One region of the Exiguobacterium sp. s183 genome, then DNA from elsewhere that is predicted to be linked to it. Evidence: a T-box and tRNA genes for the amino acid it is inferred to sense, from the RefSeq annotation. Region 1 holds a T-box; the other holds one or more tRNA genes.

Evidence for each region. A T-box is a leader RNA that pairs with one kind of tRNA and senses whether it is charged. The one in region 1 lies ahead of ileS (isoleucine--tRNA ligase), so its partner is inferred to be a tRNA-Ile.
Region 2: it encodes a tRNA-Ile, which carries the amino acid that the T-box ahead of ileS (isoleucine--tRNA ligase) is inferred to sense. The anticodon was not compared.

What each region holds. Positions count from the first base shown of each region.
Region 1 covers NZ_JACSKN010000001.1:988,685-995,400, forward strand. The annotation lists gene pyrR (bifunctional pyr operon transcriptional regulator/uracil phosphoribosyltransferase PyrR) at 1-126, opposite strand, end outside; gene KNP62_RS05260 (RluA family pseudouridine synthase) at 327-1,238, opposite strand; gene lspA (signal peptidase II) at 1,238-1,711, opposite strand; gene ileS (isoleucine--tRNA ligase) at 1,769-4,495, opposite strand; T-box leader at 4,548-4,767, opposite strand; gene KNP62_RS05275 (DivIVA domain-containing protein) at 4,771-5,319, opposite strand; gene KNP62_RS05280 (YlmH family RNA-binding protein) at 5,339-6,109, opposite strand; gene KNP62_RS05285 (YggT family protein) at 6,113-6,382, opposite strand; gene KNP62_RS05290 (cell division protein SepF) at 6,387-6,716, opposite strand, start outside.
Region 2 covers NZ_JACSKN010000001.1:228,998-235,713, reverse strand. The annotation lists gene KNP62_RS01150 (peptidoglycan D,D-transpeptidase FtsI family protein) at 1-1,903, opposite strand, end outside; gene KNP62_RS01145 (superoxide dismutase) at 2,060-2,668, opposite strand; gene KNP62_RS01140 (alpha-amylase) at 2,753-4,225, opposite strand; tRNA gene KNP62_RS01135 (tRNA-Ile) at 4,339-4,412, opposite strand; tRNA gene KNP62_RS01130 (tRNA-Met) at 4,420-4,493, opposite strand; gene KNP62_RS01125 (Na/Pi cotransporter family protein) at 4,601-6,244, opposite strand; gene KNP62_RS01120 (hypothetical protein) at 6,425-6,716, shown strand, end outside.

The DNA of each region.
Region 1 (6,716 bases):
ACCTCTCGTCTTGATCCCGACGAGGACGACATCATCGATTCCTTTATTCCGCTCGATGATTTCATGAGCGATTCGTGTCAACGCTCGACGGATGGCTGATTCATCTAAAATGACTGACTGTTTCACGTCACTCCTCCTTTCATGCTTCATTCAAAAAAAGAAGACTCCCTCGTCCGACTGGAAAGGGAGTCTTCATCAAAAACGGCAGTCTGATGCCGGGTTGAATTGACGTTAGTGTGACCGCGGTCACAATCCTTTCACAGCCTCTCTGGACTGGGTTTAAAGGTGTTATGCTTCCTAGACTATAAATCGGAACGTGACAGAAGTCAACGAGTTTTCTCGATTTTATCTAACTTTGCAAGTTCTGCCTTAAAGTCTTCTGGAAGTGGTGCCTCAAATTCCATCCATTCTTTCGTACGTGGATGATGGAAACCGAGCGTCGCCGCATGTAGGGCTTGACCGCCTAATTCAATTGTCCGACGTGGTCCATATTTCGGGTCGCCTGCGAGCGGATGCCCGATATAGCGCATGTGCACACGGATTTGGTGTGTACGACCTGTCTCGAGTTTACACTCGACGAGCGTGAAGTCTTTGTAGCGCTCGAGCAGGCGGAAATGCGTCACCGCTTCTTTCGCGTTCTTGTCCGTCACGGTCATACGCTGACGATCATTCGTATCGCGACCAATCGGTGCCTCGATCGTCCCGAGTTCGTGAACGAGTTCGCCGTGAACGAGCGCGATATATTCACGCTTGATCGTCTTGTCTTTCAATTGACTCGCAAGTGATTCATGAGCCAAGTCATTTTTAGCGACCATAAGGAGACCTGTCGTATCTTTGTCGATTCGATGCACGATTCCAGGGCGCTTGACGCCATTGATGCCTGAAAGGTCATCACAATGTCCGAGAAGTGCATTGACGAGCGTTCCAGACGTGTGACCGGCAGCAGGGTGAACGACCATCCCACGTGCTTTATTGACGACAATCATATCTTCATCTTCGAATACGATTTCAAGCGGAATGTGTTCAGGTAACACTTCGAGTTCCACCGCTTCCGGGACGTTCACTTCGATTTCATCGCCCACTTGGAGCTTATAGTTTGGTTTAACGGCACTACCATTGACGAGAAGTGCCCCTGTCTTAATCCATTCTTGTACTTGTGAGCGTGACCATTCTCCACGGTCGCTCACCCACTTGTCGATCCTTGCCTTTTCATCGGCGACAAAAGTATAGGATTCCATTACGATTGTCCCCTTTCTTTGTGTAATTTTTCTTCAAATAAAATCCCGATGATCATCAAGATGACACCAAACGTGAGTGCCATATCGGCCACGTTAAAAATCGGGAAGTTGTAGCCAAACGGATACGTATCAACAAAATCGACGACTTCACCGCGGAACAGTCGATCGATAAAGTTACCGATTGCACCGGCCAACAGCAGTCCAACACTGTATCCGAGAAGCTGATACCCGTTCACTTCTTTATGCAGGAAGTAAACAAGGCCTGCAACGACGAGAATCGTGATGACGAAAAAGAACGCCATCTGTCCTTCTAACATCCCCCAAGCCGCTCCTTTATTGCGATAAGAGGTCCAGTATAACAAGTTCGGGATGACTTCAATCGATTGACCGATTGTCATCGTCTGAACGACCACCCATTTGGTGAGTTGATCGAGCAGAATCAAGATGACGGCCAATCCGTAATATCGTTTCATATGCGTCTCCTTTCAAGCCGTTAAGAAACCGGAGTGGGGACGCCACTCCGGTTCGTCTTAACCGATTACTGATGCACAGCGTGGGCAAAGCTCAGGATGCTCTTCGTTTTGTCCAAGCTCTGTCGAGTATGTCCAACAACGTGCACAAGCGGCACCATCTGCTTTCTTGACTGTGATTTTCGTCGTCGCATAATCGACGTCTGCCGTCTCAGCCCATTCTACTTGTGATACTTGAAGCAACTGACTGACGTTATCGATTGTTTCCAATAACGCCGCAGTCTCTGCTTTCGGTGCGAGAATCAATTTCGCCTCGAGCGGTTTCCCGATCAATTTCTCGCCACGTGCGATTTCGATTGCTTTGAGGACATCGTCACGGAAGACGAGGAATTTCGACCATTTCTCAAGCAACGCTTGCTCATCAGCAGTCAATGCATCCACTTCTTCTAGATCTGTCAAGAAGATGCTTGCTTCCGACTTCCCAGGCACCTCTTTCCACGCCTCATCAGCAGTGTGTGGAAGGACTGGAGCCAAGAGCTTCGTCAAAAGGACGACCGCATCGTACATGACCGTCTGAACGGCACGACGGCGGAGATCGTCTTCACGCTCGATATAAAGGATATCTTTTGTGAAGTCGAGATAGAACGATGACAACTCGTTAACGCAGAAGTTATGAACGAGATGATACACCGCCATGAAGTCAAACGTGTCATACGCTTTGACCACTTTTGCTTGGAGCTGTTTGAGTTTCGTTGCCATGAAGCGGTCTGCTTCTGGCATGTCATTGAATGCGACACGCATCGACGGATCAAATCCGTTCAAGTTTCCAAGAAGGAAACGAATCGTGTTACGCATCTTCCGGTATACTTCTGACACTTGTTTAAAGTTGTCGTGTGAAGCGCGAACATCAGACTGATAGTCGACTGACGCGACCCAAAGGCGTACGATTTCAGCACCATATTGCTTCACGAGATCGTTTGGCGCAATCGTGTTACCGAGTGATTTCGACATCTTACGTCCATCCCCGTCAAGAACGAAACCGTGGCTCAAGACGTTTCGGTATGGCGCTTTGCCCGTCGTCGCAACAGCTGTTGAGAGTGACGAGTTGAACCAACCGCGGTATTGGTCAGATCCTTCAAGATAAAGGTCTGCCGGGCGACGAAGGTTTTCACGTTCCTCTAATACACCAGCGTGTGAAGAACCTGAATCGAACCAGACGTCCATGATGTCGAGTTCTTTACGGAATTCGCCGTTCGGGCTGTTCGGATGCGTGAATCCTTCAGGAAGAAGGTCTTTCGCTTCACGCTCATACCAGACGTTCGAGCCGTGCTCACGGAATAAGTTTGCGACGTGGTCGATCGTCTCGTTCGTGATGATTTCCGTTCCATCCTCTGCATAGAAGATTGGGATTGGCACGCCCCATGCACGTTGACGACTGATGACCCAGTCTCCACGGTCACGGACCATGTTGTAAAGACGTGTCATTCCCCATTCCGGAACCCAGTTCACTTCTTCGATTTCACGGAGCATGTCTTCACGGAAATCTTTGATTGAAGCGAACCATTGTGGTGTCGCACGGAAGATGACCGGTTTTTTCGTACGCCAGTCATGCGGGTACGAGTGTTTGATGAACTTCAAGTTGAGCAAGTAGCCGTTCTCTTCAAGTTTCATCCCGATTTGTTTGTTCGCATCTTCATAGAACAACCCTTCAAAACCAGGCGCCTCAGCCGTCATGTAACCACGGTCATCGACCGGACAAAGGACATCCAAGCCGTAAGCCTGTCCGACACGATAGTCATCTTCCCCGTGCCCTGGCGCCGTGTGGACGAGTCCAGTCGCATCCGCTGTGACGTGATCGCCGAGCATGACGAGTGACGTGCGGTCATACAACGGATGTTGAGCCGTCATATATTCAAAGTCGCGACCGTTCCATGAACCGCTCACAGTGTAATCAGTCCAGCCGAGCGCAGTCGTCACTTCTTCAACGAGCGTCTCTGCGACGATATAGCCTTTTCCTTCGTGTTCGATGCGCGTGTACGTCAACTCATCACTCACTGCGATCCCGAGGTTCGCCGGGATTGTCCAAGGCGTCGTCGTCCAGATGACGAAATGATCGTCAGACGTCAATGTGTCTTTTCCGTCTACGACGCGGAATGCCACATAGATGGCTGGTGATTTTTTATCGTAATATTCGATTTCAGCTTCTGCGAGTGCAGACTCCGAAGACGGCGACCAGTAGACTGGTTTCTTTCCTTTGTAGATGTATCCTTTTTCAGCCATCGTCCCGAACAAGCGGATTTGTGCCGCTTCATATTCCGGAAGGAGCGTAATATATGGATTTTCAAAGTCAGCGAGAAGACCGAGACGTTTGAACTGTTCACGTTGCGAGTTCACTTGTTCCATCGCATATTCTGCACACTTTTCGCGGAATTCAGCGACCGTCATTTCTTTACGGTTGACGCCAGCTTTTTGAAGGGCGTTCTCGATTGGAAGACCGTGCGTATCCCAACCTGGAATCATTGGAGACTGGTATCCGTTCATCCCTTTGAAACGCACGATGATGTCTTTTAATACTTTGTTCATCGCATGTCCCATGTGGATGTCGCCGTTCGCATATGGAGGACCATCATGCAAGATGTATTGTGGTTTCCCTGCATTTTTTTCTTGCACCTTGTTGTAAAGGTCCATGTCTTCCCATTCTGTTTGCATCGCTGGTTCGCGTTTTGGTAAATTCCCACGCATTGCGAATTCTGTGTTTGGCATTAATAGCGTGTCTTTGTAGTTCATCGAAACTCCTCCATCAACATTTTTTAGAAAACAAAAAAACCAACCCATCCCTGATAGGGACGAGTTGGTTGACTCGCGGTACCACCCTACTAGTCTCACGTTCGTGAGACCGCTCTCGGTAACCGATAACGAGGTCAGGCGGTCACGCTTACTCTGGTTCAGCGTGACGACTCATAGGGGATACCGATTCGAGTCTTTCTCTTAGGCTCTCACCGTCCCTAAGTCGCTTCGTAGGTATGACTCGATCGACGCGTCCTACTCAACGTGTTGATCATTTATCCATGTTGTTCTTCATTCTGTGTGACTTCGTGGTCATTATACGCAAGTTCTGATCTATCGTCAAGAACCGTCTGCACAGGCGGCTCCCCGACAATCGTCTCCCACTCGGTGCTGTTTAAGAGCTCCATTTGTGCGTCGACGAGGACACGGAAACGTGTGCGATACAACTCGACTTTTTTGAGCATTTGAACGACTTCACGTTCTGCAAGTTGCTCTTTACGTGCCGCTTCTTCTTCACGAGCGTACGCTTCACGCTCCGCTTGTTTCAAGATGAGGCTCGCTTCTTTTTGCGCGTTGTTCTTCACTTCTTCCGCTGCTTCCTGTGCGACGATGATCGACTTGTTCAATGTATCTTCCATCGAGGAGAAGTAGTCAATGCGAGCTTGCATATCGTTGACAAGTTCTTCATACCGTCGATTCTCACGAATCAATAGTTCAAACTCTTTAATGATTTGATCTAAAAATTCATTGACCTCATCGATGTCGTACCCACGAAAACGGGAAGAGAATTCTTTATTATGAATATCAATCGGTGTCAACGCCATTCGACTTTCCTCCTAAAATTTAACGTATGGTCCCATACTGGATTTTAATCTTTTCACGTTTAGTCGAACCAAGGATCTCCATCATCTTAATACGACCGTATCCACGGACGGATAAAAGATCATCTGGTTCAAGCAAGAAGCTCGGATCTTCAATGACTTTATGATTCACTTTACAGTCACCGTGTTTCACGAGCGCCTGAGCTTTCTGACGAGATATGTTGAGTACCTCGCTCACGACCGTATCAAATCGTAACGAGGACACGATGCCGAAACCTTCGACCCACTCTGTTTTCGGAACGACGAGAATGTCTTCCTTCGCAACAGAAGAAATGCGAACTCTTGCTTTTCCGACACGTTCCAAGTTCATTTCGATGAACCCGACCGCTTCGCGGGTCGTAGCAAACTGGACGATTTCCTCTTCCAGGACGACGTCCCCAAACTTTTGACGCTTTAATCCAGCGTTCAGTAAAGTTCCAGTCACTTGTCGATGTGTCAGGTCAACAAATTTTGTCGGATATTCAATACGACGAATCTCAATTTCAAAATCATCGGTATTCAGCTCATAATACTCTGGCGCCAAAATCAGCCGACGTCGTTCAGCTCCTTCAAACCCGCCATCGTCGTGAATGACGAGCTGTTTACCGACAAGCTGTTTGACGATTTGCTGTTCGCGAGGGTCTAAAAAGTCCGTCAACTTCAATACATAGCTGTTCTCGACTTGTTGTACCCAATCCAACACTTGTTCAACGAACGCCCGTTCACTTGGTCGGTAGTGATCATAAACGCTCATACATCACCCGAAAATGGCAGCGATACCGGCTTGTGCCATCCGAAGCACGAACAATGCGACGATTGGAGAGATATCGAGCATGCCACCGATTGGTGGGATAATCCGTCGGAACGGTGCTAAAAATGGTTCACATAAAAACGATAAAATTTGTCCGAACATGGATTCACGTGCGTTCGGGAACCATGATAATAAGATATAGCCGATCAGGACCCAACTATAAATACCAAGCAAAGTACTTAACGTATTGCCTAAGGCAGGGATTACGTTTTCCATTCAGTTACCACCCTTTACTGTGAAGTTCATCCTCCGAAATCAAGTTTGAGATTGAACCAGTCAATTCGACATTGTTCGGAGTACACAGAATCGTGTTATGTCCAATCGAAGTCATCGATCCTTCTAGCGCATATACGACACCAGAAAGGAAGTTGACGACTTGACGTGATTGCTCTTTTGACATGCGCTGAAGATTGACGATGACAGCACGGTTTTCTTTCAATTGATCGCTGATATCTTGCGCTTCAGCGAATACACGTGGTTCAGCCAATACGACTTTCGAGCGTTCTTTCTTCTTCGTATTCAATGCCACGAGATTATTTGCTGATTTTGG
Region 2 (6,716 bases), 760 kb from region 1:
ACGTCTCAATCGGCTTCCCGCTTGCGTCTCGTTTCGCTCGGCCATCTTCGTCTTCAGCGATGGCCTCTGCCGTTCCTGTCTTCCCGGCCGCAGTCATCCCTGTCTGTTGCAAAATCCGAGATGAACCCGATGCAGATTCAACCCCTTGACGATATCCTTCACGAACACGTTCGATATACTCGTCTTGAATATCGACTTTATTCAACGCGTTCGGTTGGAACGTGCTGACGACTTGTTTATTGTTTTCATCGAGCGAACCCGGCTCAATGATTTCTTTCAGTAAATGTGGCTGAATGCGATAACCACCATTTGCTAACGTAGACGTATATTGTGCCAATTGGATTGGCGTGTACGAGATATACTGTCCGATCGACATATCCATGAGAAGCGTGACACGGTCGGGAACGCTACGGAATCCAGTCGACTCGAATGGTAAATCAATTCCCGTCTCGATTCCGAGTCCGAACTGTTTATAGTAATGTTCCATCGTTTCAAATGCCTGTGTGACGTTTTCCCCGACAATTTGTCCGGTCGAATAATAGTCAGCCAAACGTAATGCGATTTGGAACATATAAATGTTTGACGACATCGCAAGTGCATCTAAATCGTTTATGTTCCCCATGTTACGGTAAGAAGCTTTGGTCGACGATCCGATTTTAATCGGCGCGTCATAAATATATTCTCCCGGCTCAACGACGCCTTCTTCAAATCCATAAGCGACCGTCGCCCCTTTGATGGTTGACCCGATTTGGCTGGCACGGAGTACGGTCCCTGTCGAGACATCTTTGAACTCATTCGTCTCTAAATCAAGCTCTTGCCCTGACAAAGCTAGTAGTTCACCCGTTTGCGGGTTCATGACGACAGCGAACGCGCGGTCGAAATGAGGACTTCCCGAACGCCCGGCCCGAATAGCCTTCTTCAATATCTCGTCGACTTCTTTTTGGAATTCGATATCAGTCGACAAAACGATATCTTTACCCGGGTTCCCGCTCACGCGAGTTGGTTCCCCGACCGGTTCACCTTTATACGTTGTGAACACATCGTATGCAGGCGTCCCGCGAAGGACGTCTTCATATTGTTGCTCTAAGTAGGACGTCCCGACACGGTCGTTCAGTCCATATCCTTTCGCCTGATAAGAAGCTCGTTGTTCGGCCGGGATTTGACGATAGCTTCCTAAGAAGCTTCTGAACGTCTCATCGAACGGATAGTCCCGTTGATAGTATGGCTCGACGCTCACGCCTGGTAACATTTCTAAGTTTTCTTCAATGACCGCCATCTCTTTTGGGCTTGCGCCGATTTTGATGACTTGTGGGTCGAGGGCATAGCCGCTCTCCATATTATGTTTGATCGCGATGATTTCTTCTGTCGCATCATCGAACGTGATCTCTTCTTCTGTGATGGAGTCGAGTAAGAGCCGGTCTACGTCTTGGTTGGACAATGCAGCCCGCTCGTCTTCCGGTAACTCCTCTAACAATGCTTGCGTACGTTCTTGAGCGAGTTCTGGATTCGTTGCAATCCAGTAATCCTTGCGGTCACGTTCCGTCATTTTGCGATCTTCTTTCGGAATATCGACGATTTCCGACAACTTTTTGGCGACATCTAAGCGTTCATCCGCTTTCGTCACTTGCGAACGACGGTACATGATCGAGTAGTTTGAAATCGTATCCGCAAGCACTTGACCGTTACGGTCATAAATCTTCCCTCGTGGTACCTCGTATTTAATCTTACTCGACTCAGTTTTTTGAACTTCACGTGCAATCAATTCCCCATTCACAATTTGAACGACGCCTAATCGAAAGATTAGCGTTGCAAATAGAACGAAGACGATGAAAAATAACAAATTTAAACGTAACGGTAAGTGGTTTCGCCGTTTCTTCGGCACTTTTACACGATTTTTTGCCAAGTCCGTTATCTCCTTCCACAATCGATTCCTTCTATAGTATAGCGTACACGGTCATCTACTATTTTGTCCGTTTTTCACTATATCATAATTTGTTTACAAATTAATGAAAGACACAAAAAAACCCGAGACTCTATGAAGAATCTCGGGACAAACGACTTATTTTGCGTCAGCGTACAATTTCGCAACATAATCCCAGTCGATGACGTGGAAGAATGCATTGATATAGTCAGGACGACGGTTTTGGTAGTTCAAGTAGTAAGCGTGCTCCCAAACGTCAAGTCCGAGGATTGGCGTAACACCTTCCATGATCGGTGAATCTTGGTTTGGTGTAGACGTCACTTCAAGTTTGCCGTTCTTCACGACGAGCCATGCCCATCCTGAACCGAAACGAGTAGTTGCAGCTTTTGTGAACTCGTCTTTGAATGCATCAAAGCTACCGAATGACTCGTCGATTGCAGCAGCGAGATCGCCAGAAGGTGTCCCGTTCTCGTTTTTCTTCAAGAGTTTCCAGAAGAACGAGTGGTTCCAGTGACCGCCACCATTGTTACGGACAGCAGTTTGAATGTCAGCAGGAAGCGAATCGATTTTTTGAAGCAAGTCTTCTAGTGAAGAGTACTCCACGTCTTTTCCTTCGAGTGCATTGTTTACGTTTGTGACGTAAGTGTTGTGGTGTTTCGTGTGGTGGATTTCCATCGTGCGTGCGTCAATGTGTGGTTCGAGTGCATCATATGCGTAATCAAGTTGTGGTAATTCAAATTTAGCCATTACTAAAATCCCCCTTAAAAGTGTTTTGAACAACGTTCGTTATAAATGTAACAGATTTGTGACGGTCGACTCAATTGTAATGCCTCACTCTACATCTTCTTCTGGTAACGCCCAGACCGAAATAGATCCCGCCGCCACTTTAAATACCCCAAATCCTTCCTCATCAATCTCAATTTTATCTTCTCGAGTATTTGTCAAGTCGACCCATGTTTCGCCAGCTCGCTCTTCCCCGACGAACATTCGCTTTTCAGCCTCGTCCGAAGTTGAGATGAGAACGGCACATCCTGAACGCTCGATCTCCTCTACACCTTTGCGTACCCAGCCGATGACGTTTGCATCATCGAAGTAATCATCCTGTTCCCCGTAAGCTTTTTCCCGACGGGCATAAAGAAGTGTATCAATGGCAAGTTTCATCCCATCAGTCGGGTGAGGGCCGTCGATGCCGTAGTAATCCCCATAGAAGACACATGGATAGCCATCTTTACGTAGCAAAACGAGACCGTATGCGATTTGCTTGAACCAATCTTTTACCCATGACTCGAGTGCCTCTTCAGGTTGTGAATCGTGATTGTCTACAAACGTCACTGAATGAAGTGGGTGTGACTGGACGAGCGTATCATCAAAAATGGTGCGCATATCGAATGCGGCCCCTTCCTCTGACGCCTGATGTAATTTATAGTGGAGCGGAACATCGAATAGATCGACATGGTAATCGATGTTATCAAGAAATTCACGGCATGCGTCAAGATCAGACTTCCAGAACTCTCCGACGAAATAGAATTGATCGCTTTTCTCTTCACGCATCGTTTGACTGAACTCTTTCACGAAGTCATAGTTGATGTGTTTGATTGCATCCAATCGGAATCCGTCACATTTCGTTTCCTCAATGAACCATTTACCCCAGCTCAACACTTCTTCCCGAACTTCAGGATGATGATAATCGATGTTTGCGAACATCAAATAGTCATAGACACCGAATTCGTCATCGACATTGTCGTTCCATCTTTTATTCTCTCCAACGATAAAGAAGATGCCAGAACGGTCTGTCGCTGCATCATAGTCGGTGCCGTTAAAATGTGTGAAGTCCCATTTAAATGTAGAATACTTCCCATCACGAGCTTCATAATCAAACTTCGTCCATCCTTCGATTTCAAAAGGCTCGTCAGACAGCACTTTCGTGCGATCATTTTGATCCACTTCGAGCACGTCAAACTTCTCGGTGGCATCCGCGCCTGCTTTATGGTTCATGACGACGTCCATATAAATTTGCATCCCTAGCTCTTGCTGACAAAAAGTTGTCGCTTCAAGAAGCTCTTTTTTTGTTCCGTATTTCGTGGCAATCGATCCTTTTTGATCGAACTCACCTAAATCGTATAAGTCATAGATGCCATAGCCTGTGTCTTCACCGCTTTGCCCTTTTGTGACAGGTGGTAACCAAAGCGCCGTAATTCCAGCTTTATTTAAATCTTCAGCTCTCTCTTTTAACCGCTTCCAATGTTTTTGATCCGCTTCGACATGCCATTCAAAAAACTGCATCATGGTGTGATTTCGTTCCATTTTGTCCGCCTCATTTCATATTTTTCAAAAAACAAAATGCTAACGACTATTTACCCACGAAATTTAGATTGAAAACAAAAAAACAACTTTCACAAAATGAAAGTTGTTTCAAATGGACCCTGTAGGACTTGAACCTACGACCGGACGGTTATGAGCCGTCTGCTCTAACCAGCTGAGCTAAGGGTCCTTATAAGTAGCGGCGGAGGGAGTCGAACCCACGACCTCACGGGTATGAACCGTACGCTCTAGCCAGCTGAGCTACACCGCCATGTTGTTATACAGTAATAATATACTGAATATGCTCCATACTGTCAAGGGAAATTCCTTTCCATTGAAAAGAAAAGCACTCCAACGTGTAGTTGGAGTGCTTCATCTTTATACAGTCACTTCGTTTGCATCTTCGAGCGTGATTTCTGTGATGTTCATGGCATGGTCACCAATCCGCTCAAGGTTTGAGAGCATGTCGACGAAGAACATACCTGCTTGTCCATCACAAGCACCCGTGTTCAAACGAACAACGTGGTTTTTACGGAATTGACGCTCGAGCATGTCGAGTTTCGCTTCCATTTCGATGACTTTACGTGCTTCGACCATGTCACCGCTTGCTAACGTCTGAAGTGATTTCTCTAACGTTTCGCGTGTGAGGTCATACATTTCAGTCAATTCTTTTTGAGCATCTGCCGAAAGTGTTACTTTTGTAGCTGTCTTATAGTCAATCAACTCAATGATGTTTTCAACGTGGTCACCGATTCGTTCGATGTCGTTGATCGCATGCATGAGCGTCTTGTGCTCTTGTGATTCTTGCTCTGTCAAATCAACCGCAGCCAATTTGACGAGGTAATCTGTGATTTTCGCATTCAACGAGTTTAACGCTTCTTCGATATGCGCAGACTTTTCAGAATGTTTTTTATCTCCTGTTGTCAAATAGTTACGCGCTTCGTCGAGACCAAGTTTTGCGAAATCGCCCATACGGATGACTTCGTATTTCGCTTGTTCCACTGCAATCGAAGGAGATTGCTGAATGAAGATTGGGTCCAAGTGCTGTGCTTTCGTATCGACAATTGAATCCTCACCAGGCACCAGTTTCGTCACAATCCAAGCAATCGTTCCAATGAACCAGAACTGAATCAATGTGTTGACGATGTTAAACGTACCGTGAGCGAACGCAATTTGCATCTTGTCTTCAATTGCCAAGAAGTCTGTAATCCAATATATATAGTTTGTGAACGGAACTAACAAGATCATGAAAATCGTCGTTCCGATTAAGTTAAAGATAACATGTGCTGCAGCTGCGCGACGTGCGGCAACCGATGCACCAATCGATGCCAAAATGGCAGTGATCGTCGTACCAATGTTGTCACCAAACAATACTGGAAGAGCGGCACCTAACTCAATTGAACCACCCGCATAGAGCTCTTGCAAAATTCCGATTGTTGCAGAAGACGATTGGACGATGACTGTAAATACAGTACCAACGATGACTCCGAGGAACGGATTGTCACTCATTGATTGCGTCAAGTCGATGAAATACTCACTTGAGCGAAGCGGACGCATCCCGTCACCCATCAACTCTAGACCGTAGAACAATGCCCCGAGCCCGAAAATGACTTGTCCAAGGTGTTGGAAACGTTCTTTCTTAAAGAAGAAGAGTAAGACTGCACCGATTGCAATCATCGGGAGTGAATATGCACCGACATCGAATCCGATGATAAATGCCGTCACTGTTGTACCGATGTTTGCTCCCATGATGACTCCGATTGCTTGACGGAGTGTCATGAAGCCCGCACTAACAAGTCCGACTGTAATAACGGTTGTACCAGAAGAAGATTGAATCAATACAGTAACGATGATTCCGGCGAGTACACCGAGGAATGGATTCGTTGTATACTTATCTAGGATGTCACGCAGGCGATTCCCTGCAGACTTTTGGAGTCCGTCTCCCATCGATTTGATCCCGAAGAGGAAGATCCCTAGACCTCCAAAAAACATGAATAACATTTCTTGCAAATTGTATTCCACGATTTTTGTACTCCTTTTAATTAAGAATTGGTTGGATTTGCTTGGTTTTTAATGCCCTACTCATTATGCCTTCATCGGCATCTTCATGTAAACACGTTTTATGTAAAAGTTTTATTAAAACACTGTACTATTTTTAATGATTTCTACCACATTGTAATATAACAGATTGGAGTTCTTTGCATGTTGTCCACTATTTTCACGTTTCTCCGCACGAGTTTAGTCCCATCTAAGCGAGCGCTTCGCCTTCGACTCGCTCCGCTTCACGCCTATATGGGGGCCACTTTTGTATTGGCGCTACTCATTACCGTCTTGGACTTCATTGTGATTCGTCCTGACTTTTTCATTCCGATGTGGCTCTTCTTACATGGGTTCGCCATCTTCTTTTTCTACTTGATTTGGGTCGCAATCATGGCCTTGTATGTCCAACTGTTTACGAGAGTCTACTCAAAAAACATGTGGGCCTATCGTCAAG